One region of the Dermacoccus sp. GAS27A genome, then DNA from elsewhere that is predicted to be linked to it. Evidence: riboswitches for the same ligand, from Rfam matches in the RefSeq annotation. Region 1 holds a riboswitch; each other region holds the start of a gene.
The links. Region 1 has a riboswitch for S-adenosylmethionine ahead of ABH936_RS11635 (TauD/TfdA family dioxygenase). Riboswitches for the same ligand answer to the same signal wherever they lie in the genome.
Positions count from the first base shown of each region.

Region 2: linked by a shared signal. The riboswitch ahead of ABH936_RS05125 (MetQ/NlpA family ABC transporter substrate-binding protein) and the one ahead of ABH936_RS11635 (TauD/TfdA family dioxygenase) in region 1 are both predicted to bind S-adenosylmethionine.
Region 3: linked by a shared signal. The riboswitch ahead of ABH936_RS00425 (aminotransferase class V-fold PLP-dependent enzyme) and the one ahead of ABH936_RS11635 (TauD/TfdA family dioxygenase) in region 1 are both predicted to bind S-adenosylmethionine.

Region 1 covers NZ_JBIYDW010000010.1:123,300-128,795, reverse strand. Annotated here, with positions in the region: gene ABH936_RS11645 (FAD-binding oxidoreductase) at 1-86, shown strand, start outside; gene ABH936_RS11640 (class I SAM-dependent methyltransferase) at 83-1,399, shown strand; SAM riboswitch class IV at 1,651-1,779, shown strand; gene ABH936_RS11635 (TauD/TfdA family dioxygenase) at 1,790-2,743, shown strand; gene ABH936_RS11630 (GNAT family N-acetyltransferase) at 2,947-3,519, shown strand; gene ABH936_RS11625 (carbon starvation CstA family protein) at 3,773-5,496, shown strand, end outside.
Region 2 covers NZ_JBIYDW010000003.1:321,219-326,714, forward strand. Annotated here, with positions in the region: gene ABH936_RS05110 (GNAT family N-acetyltransferase) at 1-92, opposite strand, end outside; gene msrA (peptide-methionine (S)-S-oxide reductase MsrA) at 246-893, shown strand; gene ABH936_RS05120 (neutral/alkaline non-lysosomal ceramidase C-terminal domain-containing protein) at 961-1,344, opposite strand; SAM riboswitch class IV at 1,557-1,668, shown strand; gene ABH936_RS05125 (MetQ/NlpA family ABC transporter substrate-binding protein) at 1,847-2,854, shown strand; gene ABH936_RS05130 (methionine ABC transporter ATP-binding protein) at 2,851-3,924, shown strand; gene ABH936_RS05135 (methionine ABC transporter permease) at 3,921-4,589, shown strand; gene ABH936_RS05140 (alpha/beta fold hydrolase) at 4,709-5,496, opposite strand, start outside.
Region 3 covers NZ_JBIYDW010000001.1:82,681-88,176, forward strand. Annotated here, with positions in the region: gene ABH936_RS00420 (ribonuclease J) at 1-844, shown strand, start outside; gene ABH936_RS00425 (aminotransferase class V-fold PLP-dependent enzyme) at 1,128-2,693, opposite strand; SAM riboswitch class IV at 2,737-2,851, opposite strand; gene ABH936_RS00430 (DNA translocase FtsK 4TM domain-containing protein) at 3,172-5,496, shown strand, end outside.

The sequences.
Region 1 (5,496 bases):
CAGCCGAATACCGCCGCATGAAGACGAAGTACGACCCGCAGGGCCGCCTTCTTGAGTTCGCTGACAAGATGAGGACGCACGCATGAGCCAGACCACGACCGCCACCCCCCTCGTCGCCCAGGCCGTCCAGGCCGTGTTGGAGGAGCCGTTGCCCTTCCGCATCACGGCGTACGACGGCACCGACATCGGCCCGCGTGACAGCGACATCGCCGTGCGTGTCGAGAGCGAGGAGGGGCTGCGCTACCTCCTCAGCGCCCCTGGCGATCTCGGCCTCGCCCGCGCCTATCTGACGGGCACGCTGACCGGCACCGGTTTCCACCCTGGTGACCCCTACGAGGTGTTCAGCCGCATCAAGCGTGACGTGCGCACGAAGCAGCTGACGCCGAAGGGCGTTGCGTCGGCGCTCGCGCCCGTCGTCAAACAGCTGGGGCCGAAGGCGTTCGTCCACCCGCCGCTGCCCGAGGTCGAGAACGAGCCCCGCTGGAAGCGCCACCTCGCCAAGGTGAACCCGGTGGGCCGCGCCGCCGACTCGATCAAGCACCACTACGACGTCTCGAACGCGTTCTACGAGAAGGTGCTCGGTGAGTCGATGGCCTACACGTGCGCCGTGTTCGACACGCTGGACGACACCCTCGAGGACGCGCAGGAGCGCAAGTTCGCCCTCGTCGCCGACAAGCTCGACCTGCAGCCCGGCCAACGGCTGCTCGACGTCGGCTGCGGCTGGGGCGGCATGGCGATGCACGCCGCTCGCGAGCGCGGCGTCCACGTCATAGGCGTCACCCTGAGCAAGGAACAGGCCGAGTGGGGTCAGCGCGCCGTGCGTGAGGCGGGCCTCGAGGGCCTCGTCGAGATCCGCCACGGCGACTACCGCGACGTCACCGAGACGGGCTTCGACGCCGTCAGCTCGATCGGCCTCACGGAGCACATCGGCGTGAAGAACTACGCCAACTACTTCTCGTTCCTGCACTCGAAGCTGCGCGACGGTGGCCGCCTGCTCAACCACTGCATCACGCGTCGCGACGACTCGGCATCGGCCAAGCCGGAGCCGTTCACCGATCGCTATGTCTTCCCCGACGGCGAGCTCGCCTCGCCGGGGCGGCTCATCAGTGGGTGCCACGACGCCGGTTTCGAGGTTCAGCATGACGAGAACCTGCGCCTGTCGTACGCCCTGACGCTGCGCGACTGGTGCCGCAACCTCGAGGCGAACTGGGATTTCTGCGTCGCCGAGGCGGGCCTGCCGACCGCGCAGGTGTGGGGCATCTACATGGCCGGTTCACGCCTCGGGTTCGAGGAGGGCTGGCTGCACCTGCACCAGGTGCTCGCCACGAAGACGACCGACAACGGCGACAACGGCGGCTACCCGCTGGGCTCGCACTGGGCGTCGCGTCGGCAGGGTTGACCTGTTGCGCGCACGGTGACGGCCGACGACCTCGACGAGGTCGTCGGCCGCTGTCGTGTGCCGGGCATCGCCCCGGGCCAGCGACGGCGGGTGAGATGGCGGATCGCGAGCACTGACTCGCCCCGTAGCAGCCGTGTCGTGATGCCGCGCACGGTGCCGGGCGTGGTTGGAACCCGAAGGCGCGTCCGGTGCCCGGGCAGCCCCTTTGCATAACTCGCTATTTTGAATAGGTGAGTGCTACGTTATGCGTGGGTCACGAGCCCCGGCGCGAAGTCTCGGCTGGCCGGGCGGCAACCCCCATGCGAACGCACACGGTGCGCCGGGGTGCCCCGAGTAACGACCCGGCCGCCCGTCGACCGACGCGGCGGCAAGCGCAACGAAGGGTCTGCCATGACACTCCTCGACACCACGCCCGACACGAACGTCGACTCCGCGAGCGGCGCAGCGGCGCGCCACGGCGGCACCGTCGCGACGCCCGGGCTGCGCATCGAACGCCTCGGCCCGGCGTTCGGCGCAATCGTCCACGGCGTCGACCTCGCGCAGGTCGACGACGCGATAGCGTTCGACCTGCGCCGCGCGCTGCTCGCGCACAAGGTGCTCTTCTTCCGCGGTCAGGACGCGTTCGACGACGACGCGCAGGTGCGCCTCGGCAACCTGCTCGGTGAGCTGACGGCGGGTCACCCCGTCGCGAGCACGCACGAGCGCAAGGAGATCTACTCGATCGACTCCTCCGACCCCGAGTTCTCGTTCTCCGACGAGTGGCACACGGACGTCACGTTCATGAAGGAGCCGCCGGCCATCAGCATCCTGCGCGCCGTGACGCTGCCCGACTACGGCGGCGACACCTCCTGGGCCGACGCTCAGGCGGCGTACGACTCGCTGTCGAAGCCGTTCCGCGGCCTCGTCGACCAGCTCATCGCCGCCCACGACGGCAACCGCGAATGGGGCGCGTACCTGCGCAAGCATGGTGGGCAGGAATGGAACGGCAAGGTCGTCACCGAGCTGCCCGTCGTCGAGCACCCCGTCGTGCGCGTCCATCCCGAGACGGGACGGCGTGGGCTGTTCGTCAACCCCGGTTTCACCTCCCACGTCGTCGGCGTGTCGCAGGCCGAGTCGCGGGCGATCCTCGACGCGCTGTATGCGCACCTGACGCAGCCCGAGCACACGATCCGTCACCGCTGGGCGCCCGGCGACGTCGGCATCTGGGACAACCGTGCGACGTCGCACTACGCCAACCGCGACTACGTCGACGCCAACCTCGGCCCGCGCGCCATGAGGCGTGTGACGGTCGGGGGCGACAAGCCCGTCGGCGTCAACGGGCTGACGGGTGGCGCGGCCGCCTGACGGTGCGAACTGACATGACGCGGTGCGGGTCTCTGGGGCCCGCACCACGTCGTCATGTACCCCACTGCGATTTTCGTCCCCCTTCGCGAATCCCGTCCACATCGGCGAATCCTGTCCCCATCGGCGGTTTGCGTGCACATTCGTCCAGCCGGCCGTCGGGAAAATCAGTCGCCGGGGGCGTCGCACGGTGATGGAATGACGGGATGCTGACGCTCATCAGGCCCGACGCCGCTCGCTACGACGACTGGAGGGGCGCGTTCGACGAGTTCGGCGCGTCGCCGAAGGACGGCACGGGCTATCGTCGCGACGACATCGTCGACACGTCGCGCGCCGGGTTCGACGCCTACCTCGCCGATCGTGCGCGCCAGGGCGATACGACCGTCCCGCCGCCTGAGGGATTCGTGCACTGCAGCTATTTCTGGGTGTTGGACGGCCCGCGGGCGGGGGAGGGCGACATCGTCGGATTTCTGGCCCTGCGTCACACCCTCACCGAGGTGCTCTATGAGGCGATCGGTCACATCGGCTACTCGGTGCGTCCCAGCGCTCGTGGGCGGGGCGTCGCCAAGGGCGCGTTGATGCTCGGTCTCGACGAGGCGCGGGCGCTCGGCATCGAGCAGGTGCTGGTGTGCTGCAGCACCGAGAATCCGGCGTCACGCGCCGTCATCGAGAAGTGCGGCGGGCAGTTCGAGGACGTCCGCTCCCACCCCGCGTTTCCGGGCGAGACGCGTCGCTACTGGTTCGGCTCGCCGCCGTGGCCGCAGGGCCCGACGGCCTGACGGCGCCTACGTCGGCTGCGAATGTGACCGAGAATCGCAGACGGGGGCAGGAACCGCAGAAGGGCACGGTGTAGGGCGGCCCGGCCGAACCCCAATCTCCATCCGAGCCCGGCCCCCAACCCATCCGCCGACGTCGTGACCGGGATGTGATTTTCTCGGTCCGCGAGTAGAGACTCCGTACCCACGGGTAGACCCCTAGTGTGGCCTTACTCACAGCGGCCGTCATGGCCACCAGCACTACCAGGAGGTCACCGTGGCGGCGTCACGTCTCGACACCCTCGACCGCGATCCGGGGTTGCCCCCCGTCGCGGTCGAACCCCCTCGCACCATCACCGGGCGGCAGAAGATCATGATCGCCGTCGCGGCGATCGTCGCCGCCATCGGCTGGACGATGGTCGCCTTCGTCCGCGGTGAGCACGTCAACGCCATCTGGTTCGTGTTCGCGGCCGTCGGCAGCTACGTCATCGGCTACATGCTCTACAGCCGTCTCATCGCGTACAAGGTCGTGCAGCCGCGCGACGACATCGCGACGCCGGCGGAGCAGTTCGAGAACGGCCAGGACTACATGCCGACGGACCGTCGCGTCCTGTTCGGCCACCACTTCGCCGCCATCGCCGGCGCCGGCCCCCTCGTCGGCCCCGTGCTCGCCGCGCAGATGGGTTACCTGCCGGGCACGATGTGGATCATCTTCGGCGTCATCTTCGCGGGCGCCGTGCAGGACTACATGGTGCTCGCCATCTCGACGCGCCGTGGCGGCCGCAGCATCGGCCAGATGGCGCGCGACACGCTCGGCCCCGTCGGTGGTTGGGCGGCGATGCTCGCCGTCATGACGATCATGGTCATCCTCATCGCGGTGCTCGGCCTCGTCGTCGTCAACGCGCTCGCCGAGTCGCCGTGGGGTGTGTTCTCGATCGCGATGACGATCCCGATCGCCCTGTTCATGGGCTGCTACCTGCGCTTCCTGCGTCCGGGGTCGGTCACCGAGGTGTCGCTCATCGGCGTCGTGCTCCTGCTGCTCGCGATCGTCTCCGGCGGCTGGGTCGCCGAGACGGCCTGGGGCAAGGACATGTTCACGCTGTCTCCGACGGCGCTCGCCTGGTGCCTCATCGTCTACGGGTTCGCCGCGGCCGTCCTGCCGGTCTGGCTGCTGCTCGCGCCGCGTGACTATCTGTCGACGTTCATGAAGGTCGGCACGATCGTCCTGCTCGCGCTCGGCATCATCATCGCGCGTCCGGCGATCGACATCCCCGCGATCACGTCGTTCGGCAAGCACGGCAACGGTCCCGTCTTCGCGGGTTCGCTGTTCCCGTTCCTGTTCATCACGATTGCGTGCGGCGCGTTGTCCGGCTTCCACGCGCTCATCTCGTCGGGCACGACGCCGAAGCTCATCCAGAAGGAGAGCCAGGCGCGACTCATCGGGTACGGCTCGATGCTCGTCGAGTCGTTCGTCGCCATCATGGCGCTCATCGCGGCGGCCATCATCGACCAGCACCTGTACTTCGTCATCAACGCCCCCGCCGGCGTGACGGGTGGGACGGCCGAGAAGGCCGCGACGTGGGTGAACTCGATAGGCTTGGGCGGTAATCCGATCACCGCGCCCGAGATCACCCAGGCCGCGAAGGACGTCGGCGAGGCTTCGGTCGTGTCGCGCACCGGTGGCGCCCCGACGTTCGCGTTCGGCATGTCGGACGTGTTCAGCCGCGTCATCCCAGGCGATTCGATGAAGCAGTTCTGGTACCACTTCGCGATCATGTTCGAGGCGCTGTTCATCCTGACGACGGTCGACGCCGGCACGCGCGTCGCACGTTTCATGTTGTCGGAGACGCTCGGCAACGTGCCCGGGCTGCACCGCTTCCGTGACACTTCCTGGCGCGTCGGTGCGTGGATCTCGACGCTCGTCGTCGTCGCCGCATGGGGTTCGATCCTGCTCATGGGCGTCACCGACCCGCTGGGTGGCATCAACACGCTGTTCCCGCT
Region 2 (5,496 bases), on a different contig from region 1:
TGCTTGCCCCACTGCTCGTGGCCCACCGTCATGAACACCTGCGCCCAGGCGTCGAACAGCGGGGCGGACGGGCCGATCTGACGAATGCGCATGGCGACATTGCACTCAGCACCAGCTGCGTACGCAACCGGTTTTTCGGCGCGTCCGCCTGGATCGTGCGACAACCCGTTCATGCCGGCGGAGGCTCGGGCCGGAATGCCTCGACCGCCGGCGGTGTTGTCTCGGAACCCGAGGAAAGGCACCTCATGTTCACTCGAAAGCACACCCGAACGCCCGAGGCGAGCGACCTGCACGACGTCCTCGACGTGCCGATGTTCTCCGAACTGCCCGACGGCTCGGCGACCCTGTACGTCGCGATGGGCTGCTTCTGGGGCGCCGAACGCATCTTCTGGAAGATTCCGGGCGTCGTCACCACGGCCGTCGGGTACATGGGCGGCCACGCCACCGAGCCGACATACGAAGATGTCTGTGGCGGCGGCACGGGCCACACCGAGACGGTCATGGTGGCCTACGACCCGTCGCGCGTGTCCGAACGCGAGCTGCTCAAGGCGTTCTGGGAGAACCACGACCCGACGACCGCGAACCGGCAGGGCAACGACGTCGGCACGCAGTACCGCTCGGCGATCTACTGGACGACGCCGCAGCAGGAGCGCGCTGCCCGCGAGACGTCCGCGCTCTTCCAGGAGGCACTCGACGACGCGGGTCGCGGCGCCATCACGACCGAGATGCGCCCGGCGGACGAGGCGGGCCCCTTCTGGCCGGCGGAGCTGTACCACCAGCAGTACCTGTCCAAGCACCCTGGCGGCTACTGCAACCACGGCTTCAAGGGCGTCACGTGCCCCGTCGGCGTCGCCGACCTGCCCGCGCAGACGGACGTCCTCCCGCCACGCTGACGACGACATGCACGGCGGCCGCTGAGCCGGTGGCCGATCAACCGGCCACCGCGGCGCACCGGCCGTCTCAGCGCACCTGGAAGGCCCGGCTCGTTCCGGTGTAGGCACTGACCTTGCCGTTCCAGCCGTTCTTCCAGTTGCCCTGCTGCACGAGGCGATACGTGCCTGCGGGCGTGCCGCGACGTATGCGCCACTCCACGGTGCATCGCGAGTACGAGACTCCCTCGCGCGACCAGACGTTCGAGGTGTCCCAGTCGTGGTCGTCGGGGACGTCGACCCACGACGAGCCGACCTGACGCTGCACCTTGACGAACGTGTCCATCGTGCGGAAGTCATTCTTCGGGTGGCCGCCGCGGAAGACCGCCCGCACGCTCGAACCAGCCGAGCACGTGGCGTCCGGCTGGGTCAGGACGTCACCGAAGTGCTGCCCGGGTGGGACGTCGTCGAACACGACGCCGGGGCCCTCGGCGCGTGACCGACGTCACACTCATCACCCACCTAGACGATCGTCCAAGCGGTGTGAAGAAATCACTCACCCGAGCCTCGACGGCGAAAGACGCCGCATCAGCCACCCCGCGTGTCGCACGTCACAATCTTCGCCCACGTCTCATCTCCAGTGCCACAACTTGACGCTTTGTCGTGCGCGGCTCTAATCTCGCTGCTGGTCAAGAGATCCGATGCAAAGCCCTGGCTGGTCGGACGGCAACCCTCACACGCGTGGCGGGGTGCTCCAGGTGATGACCCGGCCGCGTCGACCACGCGGCAAGCACGCTCGGCACCCAACGTGACGGCATCCTCGTGAGCCTTCCGTTGCGCTGCCCAGGCCGCGAAAGGTATGCCCCGCACGACACCGCGCACCGCGCCCCACCCCGGCGCTCCCGCCTTCACGCTGACTCCGCGCATCCGCGCCAGCTCCGCGCATTCGCATCCTTGCCGCCTCACCAGGAGAGATCATGACCGACAAGCACACCCCCGCCGACGAGACCTCGACGCCCGCCTCCTCCACGCATGACGCCACGAGCGCCGAGAACGGCGCGAGCGCCCTGCCCCCGAAACCGAAGAACAACACCGGCAAGTACGTCGCGATCGGCGCAGGCGTCCTCGTCGTCGCGCTGGCCGCCGGCATCGGGGCCAAGGTGCTCGGCGGGAGCAGTGACGACAAGCTGACCCACCTCAAGGTGGGCACGACGGAGGCGTCGGACCCGTACTGGAACCAGCTCGTCAAGGTGGGCAAGGACAAGTACGGTCTCGACCTCGAACCGGTCAACTTCTCGGACTACACCCAGGCCAACCCCGCGCTCTCCGAGGGCCAGGTCGACCTCAACCAGTTCCAGCACCTGCAGTTCCTCGCCGACTACAACACGAAGGCGAAGCAGAACCTCACGCCCATCGGCGCGACCTACATCGTTCCCCTGGCGCTGTACTCGAAGAAGCACACGAGCGTCGGCCAGTTCCCCCAGGGCGGCAAGATCGCCATCCCCAACGATCCGACGAACCAGGCACGCGCCTTGCTGCTGCTGCAGAGCGCCGGACTGCTGAAGCTCAAGGGTGGTGGCACCTCGCTGTCGACCCCGGCCGACATCGACGCCGGCGCCTCGAAGGTCACCGTCACAGCGGTCAACGCCGAGCAGACCGCCGCTGCGCTGCCGTCCGTCGACGGCGCGATCGTCAACAACAACTTCGCCGCGGATGCGAAGCTCGACCCGAGCAAGGCCCTGTTCAAGGACGACCCGCATGCGGCCTCGTCGAAGCCGTACATCAACGTCGTCGTCGCGCGCGCCGCGGACAAGGACAACGCCGACTACGCCAAGTTCGTCAAGGCCTACCACGACCCAAGCGTCGAGAAGCTCATCGAGGAGCGCACGAAGGGCACGAGCGTCCTCGTGAACAACTCCGCCTCCGACGTGCAGGGCATCCTCGCGAAGCTCGAGGCCCAGATCAAGGCGAAGGGATCGAAGTGACGGGCCCCTCCCCCACACTGACGAAGGCCGCCGCGCCGGCGAGTGACACCCCGCCCGCCGTCGCCTTCCACGATGTCGGCAAGACGTTCACCCGCGGCAAGAGCCAGGTGACGGCTCTCGACGGCATCACGACGCAGGTGGAGCGCGGACGCATCGTCGCCGTCATCGGTTTCTCCGGCGCCGGCAAGAGCACCCTCGTCCGTCTCATCAACGGCCTGGAGACGCCGACGCGCGGCCACGTGGAGATCGACGGCGTCGACCTCGCGTCGCTGTCCGCGAAGCAGGTGCGCGAGCTGCGCGGTCGCATCGGCATGGTGTTCCAGCAGTTCAACCTCATCCGCTCGCGCACGGTGTACGCCAACGTCGCCTACCCCCTCGAGGTCGCCGACTGGGACAAGGCGCGCCAGGAGGCGCGCATCACCGAGCTGCTCAGCTTCGTCGGGCTCACCGAGAAGGCGTGGGCCTACCCCGACGAGCTCTCCGGCGGGCAGAAGCAGCGCGTCGGCATCGCCCGTGCGCTCGCGACGAACCCGGAGATCCTGCTCGCCGACGAATCGACGTCCGCGCTCGACCCCGACACGACGAAGGACGTCCTCGCGCTGCTGCGCCGCGTCAACGACGAGCTCGGCGTGACGATCGTCGTCATCACCCACGAGATGGACGTCGTGCGCGAACTCGCCGACGACGTCGTCGTCCTCGAGGCCGGGCGGATCGTCGAGTCCGGGCGCACCGTCGACGTCCTCGGCGCGCCGCAGGCGGACGCGACGCGCCGCCTCGTCGACGCCACCCTGCGGAACGTGCCCGACGCACGCGAGAGCGCCCGGCTGCGCGCTGCCCACGACGGGCGCCTCGCGACGCTGACGGTTCACGACCCGCGCGAGTTCGGCCGTGTCCTGGCCCGCATGTCCGCACACGGCGTCGAACCGGAGATCGTGCACGGCGGCCTCACACCGCTCAAGGACGACACCCTGACGACGTTGACGCTCGCCCTGCGCGGCGACGACGCCGCCGTCACCACCGTGCTCGACGAACTGCGTCTCGCCGCCGACGTCGAGGAGGTCGCCGCATGATGCCCGCAACCGATTGGGAGGCGCTGCGCCCCACGATCGTCACCGCGGTGGGCGAGACGCTGCTCATGGTCGGCGCGACGATCATCATGGGCGGCCTGCTCGGCCTCGCCCTCGGCGTGCTGCTCAACACCACACGACGCGGCGGCATCCTCGAGAACCGAGTTCTGCACACGGTGCTCAACGTTCTCGTCAACATCATCCGACCGATCCCGTTCATCATCTTCGCCGCCGCTCTCGGGCCGTTGACGCTCGCCGTCACGGGCTCGACGATCGGTGCGAAGTCGATGATCTTCCCGCTGACGATCGCCTCGACCTTCGGCATCAGCCGCATCGTCGAGCAGAACCTCGTGAGCGTCGACCCCGGCGTCATCGAGGCGGCGCAGGCGATGGGGGCGAGTCCGTGGCGCATCATCCGCACCGTGCTCATCCCCGAGGCGCTGGCGCCGCTGATCCTCGGCTACACGTTCGCGCTCGTCGCGGTCATCGACATGACGGCCGTCGTCGGCGCCATGGGCGGCGGCGGCATCGGTGACTTCGCCCTGTCCTACGGTTACCGCCGCTACGACTGGGCCGTGACGTGGGCCGCCGTCGTCGTCATCATCGTCTTCGTTCAGATCGCCCAGTTCATCGGCAACGCTCTGGCCCGCAAGGCGCTGCGTCACTGAGACACCCTCCGCGCCGCTCGGCGCGAGCATGACGAAGGGCCGCGAGAATCCGAAGAGGATGATCGCGGCCCTTCGCCGTCAGGACGCGTCAGACCAGCGTCCGTCAGACCAACCGTACGTCAGCGAGCGCCGACGGTGGCGACCTTCTGCAGGCTCGAGCGCAGGTCGGCCTGCATGCCCTCACGCTGCTGGACGTGGTGGTGCTTCTTCTTCGTGCTGGACGCGCTGTCCGTCACCTCGTTGGCGGGGCCGGGCTCCGGCTGGGGCACGGGGTCGCACTCGACGTCGGCGTGGCCCGGTCCACCCGTCCGCGCGGGCATCGCGCCGGTGAGGAGGTAGGCGGAGATCTTGTCGTCCGTGCAGGCGATGCCATTGAGCGAACCGGAGTGCGTCGTTCCACCGACGCCCTCGATGAGAGCGCTCTTCGGGAAGCGCTTGCGCACCTCGAGCGCGCCCGGGAACGGCGTCGCACCGTCGTGGGTCTCGGCGATGAGCAGCACCGGCCCGACCTTCGAACCGTCGATCTTCATGGCCTGCGCGTTCGTCGCCTTGACCGGCCAGCTCGTGCACGGGAGGTTGAACATGGCGTTCGCCCACGTCTCGAAGGGCGCCTTCTTGTCGACCTTCGAGTTGTCCGAGAGCCACTTGCTCCACACGTTCGACCACTTGACGTCGGTGCACTGCGTGCCGAGGTAGACCGCGTAGCTGTTGTCCGAGCCCGGCCCGGAGCCGTTGGCGTCGTCGTACAGCGCGGTCGTCGGGCCGAAGTCACCCTTCTGCAGCGCAGCGGCCAGGGCGGCGCCGTCGTCCTCCCAGCCGAAGACGTAGTAACCGGCGTTGAGGTAGGCGTCGGTCCACTCGTCAGGCCCGATCTTGCCGTTTGCGGGCTTCTTCGCGAGCTTGTCGC
Region 3 (5,496 bases), on a different contig from region 1:
CCTCAAGGTGCCCGACAACGTGCTCGTCGACATCAAGAAGCTCGAGCAGATGCCCGAGGACGAGCAGGTGCTCATCTGCACCGGCTCGCAGGGTGAGCCGATGGCGGCGCTCGCGCGCATGGCGAACCGCGACCACCGTATCGACGTGGGGGAGGGCGACACCATCCTCATGGCGAGCTCGCTCATCCCGGGCAACGAGAACGCCGTCTACGGCCTCATCAACGGCCTCATGCGTCTCGGCGCCAATGTCGTGCACAAGGGCAACGCGATGGTGCACGTGTCCGGCCACGCCTCCGCCGGCGAGCTGCTGTACTGCTACAACGTCGTCAAGCCGAAGAACGTCATGCCGATCCACGGCGAGTGGCGTCACCTCGTCGCCAACGGCAAGCTCGCCGCCGCGACGGGTGTGCCGAGCGACCAGGTGCTGCTCGCCGAGAACGGCGTCGTCGTCGACCTCGTCAACGGCAAGGCTGCCATCACGGGCGCGGTGCCGGTCGGGTACGTCTACGTCGACGGTTCGCTCGTCGGTACGACCGACGAGGACATGCTCAAGGACCGCCGCATCCTGCGTGACGAGGGCTTCGTCACCGTCATCGTCGTGCGCGACGCGAAGACGGGCGCGATCCTCGCCGGCCCGGACATCCGCACGCGCGGCTTCGCCGAGGGCGACGAGGTGTTCGACCGCGTCCGGCCGAAGATCGAGCAGGCGCTGCTCGAGGCACGCAACAAGGGTGTCAAGGACAGCCACCAACTGCAGCAGGTCATCCGGCGCGCCGTGGGCGGTTTCGTCGGCGGCAAGCTGCGCCGCCGACCGATGATCATCCCGGTGGTCATCGACGCCTGACGCTTCGGGGGTATGTCAGGGGGTCGTGTGAGGCGGCTGAGATCGCCTCTGGCTGCCATCTCGGATGAATGAAGGGTGCGACGCGTGTGACGCGTCGCACCCTTCGTCCGTTGGGGTGCAACTGGATTCGAAATGGACGTCGAGGTTTGTTATTGAGCGTGGTCAAAAAAACTCGCATGAGCGCGCGAGCGGGCCCTTCGACAGGAGCCACCGCGTCGGCATCCCGTATCTGACGAAATGCGGCGGTGAGCCCCTCGCTGGGGCCCACCGCCGCTCGTTCTCCTCACCAGGGGCGGGGCTCTGAGAGGTCTCGTCGGTCGGTGACGGGGCTCCACCCGAGGCCCGGGGTGTGGGTGTAGTCGAAGGCGGGCCCATGGGTGACGAGAGCACGCACGGCGTCGACGAGGCGTCGTGCGTGCTCTGTCGTCGTGGCGAGACCGATCGAGGCGCGCACTGCCGTCGCGCCCTCGCCGAGGCGCGCGTCGCAGAGCAGGTGAGCGCAGAATCGCCCGTCGCGCACAGCGATGCCGTGCTCGTCTGCGAGCACCTGAGCGACGAGCGTCGGGTCGTATCCGGCGACGGTGAACGTCGTGACGCCGACGTTGTCGCTCGCATTCCGCCTTGGCGCGCCATCGTCGAGGTGAGCGTCCGCGGCATTCTGCTCGTCGAAGAGTTCGACGATCCTCACGCCGTCGATCGAGGCGAGACCGTCGCGGACGATGGCGTGGATCTTCTCCTCGCGCGCCTCGGCTTCGCCGCGCTGCGCGGACAGCGTCGAGGCTGCGGCCGCGAGCGCGATGGCCCCGACCGCGTTCGGGGTGCCGCCCTCGTGGCGTGCGGGCGCGGGCGCCCAGGCGACGTCGCCGGCGCCTGACGCATCTTCGCTGACGCGGTGGCTCGCGCCGCCGGCGCGGAAGTACGGAGGGGCGGTGTCGAGCCAGTCGCGGCGCCCGACGAGGGCTCCTGAACCGTACGGCGCGTAGGCCTTGTGGCCGGACAGAGCGACGTAGTCGATGCCCCAGGCGTCGATGTCGACGCGGCGGTGCGGGGCGAGCTGCGCGGCGTCGAGAGCCGTCCGCGCCTCATGCCGGCGGGCGACGGCGGCGAGGCGCTCGATGGGCCACACCTCGCCCGTCACGTTGCAGGCGCCGGTGATGAGGACCAACACGGGAGCATCGTTGTGGGCGCGGAATTCCGCCAGAGCGACGTCGAGGTAACCCTCAGCCTCGGCGTGAGAGTGAGGGATCGGCAGCCGCGTCGTCCGCTCGTCCGCCCACGGCAGCAGCGCTGCGTGGTGCATCGAGCGGAACACGAAGACCTGCGTCTGTTGCGGCAGACAGTGGGCCAACAGGTTGAGCGCGTCCGAGGTGTTGCGCGTGAAGACGGTCACGTCGTCCTCGCGCGCGCCGACGAACGCGGCGACCTCCTGCCGAGCCTCCTCGTACCACCGGGTCGTCAGCTGCGACGCCCGTCCCGCACCGCGATGCACCGAACCGTACGTGCGCAGGGTCGTGTCGACGGCCCGTGCGACGGCCTGCAGCGCGGGAGCCGTCGCGCCATGGTCGAAGTTCGCGTGCTCGACGACGCGCCCGTCGAGCGTCGCGACGCCGAGATCGGCGCCGATCGTGGCCAGGGCGACATTGGCCTGCTGCGACGCGTCCGCGCGATGATAGGTAGCCGTGGGCGTCTCGCGACGGGACCCGCCGGGGTGCGCGGGCTGGGTGTGGTGACGCTCGGGGTCCGCGACGGGAGTTCCGGGGGTTACGGCATGAGCGGGGCGGCTCGTGTGGCTCGCAGCGTGGCGGCGCGCGTCGGAGTCAAGGATCGAGAGAATGGCAGAACGGGGCATCGAGGCTCCTCGAGTCAGGGGCCTCGCCGTCGCCAGATGGCTCGGCCCGCGCTTGCCGACACCGGTGCTGGTGGCGGCCAGGTCGTCACCCGGAGCACCCCACCGCGGTGGAGGGTTGCCGTCCAGCAAGCCGGGGCTGTGCGCTGGAACTCATGACCTACGTGAACGCTCGCACCCGGCCCTCCGCCGCGTCCACCGACGAGCGGCCGGAGGTTCGCATCGTGAGATCAACTGTGGCATCGCGGATGGCGAGCGCCGCGCGCAAGAGTCGGCGTCTCGCGGTGGGGATGCCCGTGGTCCCCCGGGCAGCTGGCGGCGCCTCCGACAAGGGTCAGGGCGCTGTCGGATGCGAGCGCGTCAACGCGCCAGCGCATCGGGACGCGGATTCGAAGGTGTCGAGCCGACCCGCCGTCACCATTGGACCCGTGTCACGGCGTGGGTCCGCGAAAACGGCCGGAACCCCCACTAGCCTTGCGGGGTGGCGACCCGAAACAGACCAGCGAACGACAGCGTCCTCGTCGCGAAGAAGGCCTCTTCGCAGCCGCGCGCCAAGAGCTCGCGCCCGGCCGGCGCATCTGCGGCCTCGACGACGCGCGCCCGCACGACCCCGCCGAAGTCGAGCGCACCACGTTCGGGCGGCACGACGAAGAATGCACCCGCGCGCAAGACCGGCTCGTCGCGAGGGGCTGCTGAAGCGCGTCCCTCCGCGTCCGGTCGCGCTGCTCGTGGCGCGTGGATGGGTGTTTCGCACGTCGCCGGCGGCACCGTCCGCCGCGTCGGCGCCGCCGCTTCTGACCTCGAACCCGAACACCGTCGCGACGGGCTCGGTTTCGCCCTCCTCGCCCTCGGCATCGTCGTCGCTGCGCGGGAGTGGTGGGGGCTGCCCGGCATGTTCGGGGACGTCGTCCACGCCGTCGCGGCCGGCACGTTCGGCGTCATCGCCTACGTTCTGCCCGTCGTCCTCATCGGCATGGCCATCCACATGTTCCGCCACCCGCGGGGGCACCAGCCGACCAACCGCATGACGATCGGACTGACGATCCTCGCGCTCGGCTCGACGGGGATCGCCCACCTCGTCGGCGGGCGTCCGTCGACAGGGGTTTCGACCGCGGTGCGCGGCGCAGGCGGCATCCTCGGCGTCATCACGGGAGGGCCGCTGTCTGCCGCGCTCACGGTGTGGGGCGCGGGCATCATCCTCGCGCTCGTGTCGTTCTTCGGTTTCCTCGTGCTGACGCGCACGCCCGTCAATCGCATCCCGCAGCGCATCCGCGAGGTCGAGGCGCAGATCTTCGGCCACCCCCTCGATGAACGCGACGACGAGGGCGAGCTGCTTCAGCGTGACGCCGTCGCCGACGACCTGCACGGCGCCGACATCGGCAACCGCGCGCGGGGCGGCTCGCGTCGCGGCGCGGGTGACGACGCCCGGCGCGGCGATGAGCCCTACGAGCAGGCCGCCGAGGTCGTCGGCAAGGGACCGCGCGGCAAGGGCCGTGGCACATCACGCAACCCGCTCAACCGCCGTCGCGGTGAGCAGCAGATCTACGACATCGACACGATCGACGGCGCCCCGGCGGGCGTCGATCAGACGCGAGAGATGCCCGACGGCGGCTCTGACGACGAGCGCGCCGGCGACGCGAGCGCCGCTGCGCTCGCGCGAGCCCGGGCATCGCGCTCCGGAGCGTCGCCGGCAGGGGAGGCGGCAGGTGGGGCAGCGCGCCGCTCCGCACCCATGGATTCCGTCGACGATGCCGTTGTCGACCAGGCCTCCGCACGTGCGGCGCAGGCGTCGCGCCCGGCGTCGGCACAGCGGCCGGGGGAGTCGCCGAAGGCCGCGGCGGCCCGTCAGGATGCCGGTGCCACGCGCGTCGAGCAGGCTGCGCCGGCCGCAGCCGTCCCTCAACGTCAGGTGGAGGCTCAGCCCACCGAACAGCTTCCACCTCGTGTCGAGCAGCTCGCAATGGGCGGCGACGTCACGTACACGCTGCCCGATTCGAACGTCCTCGAACAGGGGACCCCGCCCAAGGAGCGTTCCGCCGCGAACGACCGCGTCGTCGACGCGCTGACCGAGGTACTCGAGCAGTTCGGTATCGACGCCGTCGTCAGCGGGTTCACGCGCGGCCCGACGGTGACGCGCTACGAGGTCGAACTCGGCCCCGGCGTCAAGGTCGACCGTGTGACGGGGTTGAGCAAGAACATCTCGTACGCCGTCGCGAGCGCCGACGTGCGCATCCTGTCGCCGATCCCCGGCAAGAAGGCCATCGGTATCGAGATCCCGAACGCCGACAAGGAACTCGTCAGCCTCGGCGACGTGCTGCGCAGCCAGGCGGCGCGCAACAACACGCACCCGATGGTCATGGGTGTCGGCAAGGACGTCGAGGGCGGCTACGTCGTCGCGAACCTCGCGAAGATGCCGCACATGCTCGTCGCGGGTGCGACGGGCGCCGGTAAGTCGAGCTTCGTCAACTCGATGATCACGTCGTTGCTCATGCGGGCCACGCCCGAAGAGGTGCGCATGGTGCTCGTCGACCCCAAGCGCGTCGAACTGACGGCGTACGAGGGCATCCCGCACCTCATCACGCCGATCATCACGAACCCGAAGAAGGCCGCCGAGGCACTCGAGTGGGTCGTGCGCGAGATGGACGCACGCTATGACGACCTGGCCGCGTTCGGCTACAAGCACATCGACGAGTTCAACAAGGCGGTGCGCGCGGGCAAGGTGCAGCTGCCGCCCGACAGCAAGCGCAAGCTCGCGCCGTACCCCTACCTGCTCGTCGTCGTCGACGAGCTCGCCGACCTCATGCTC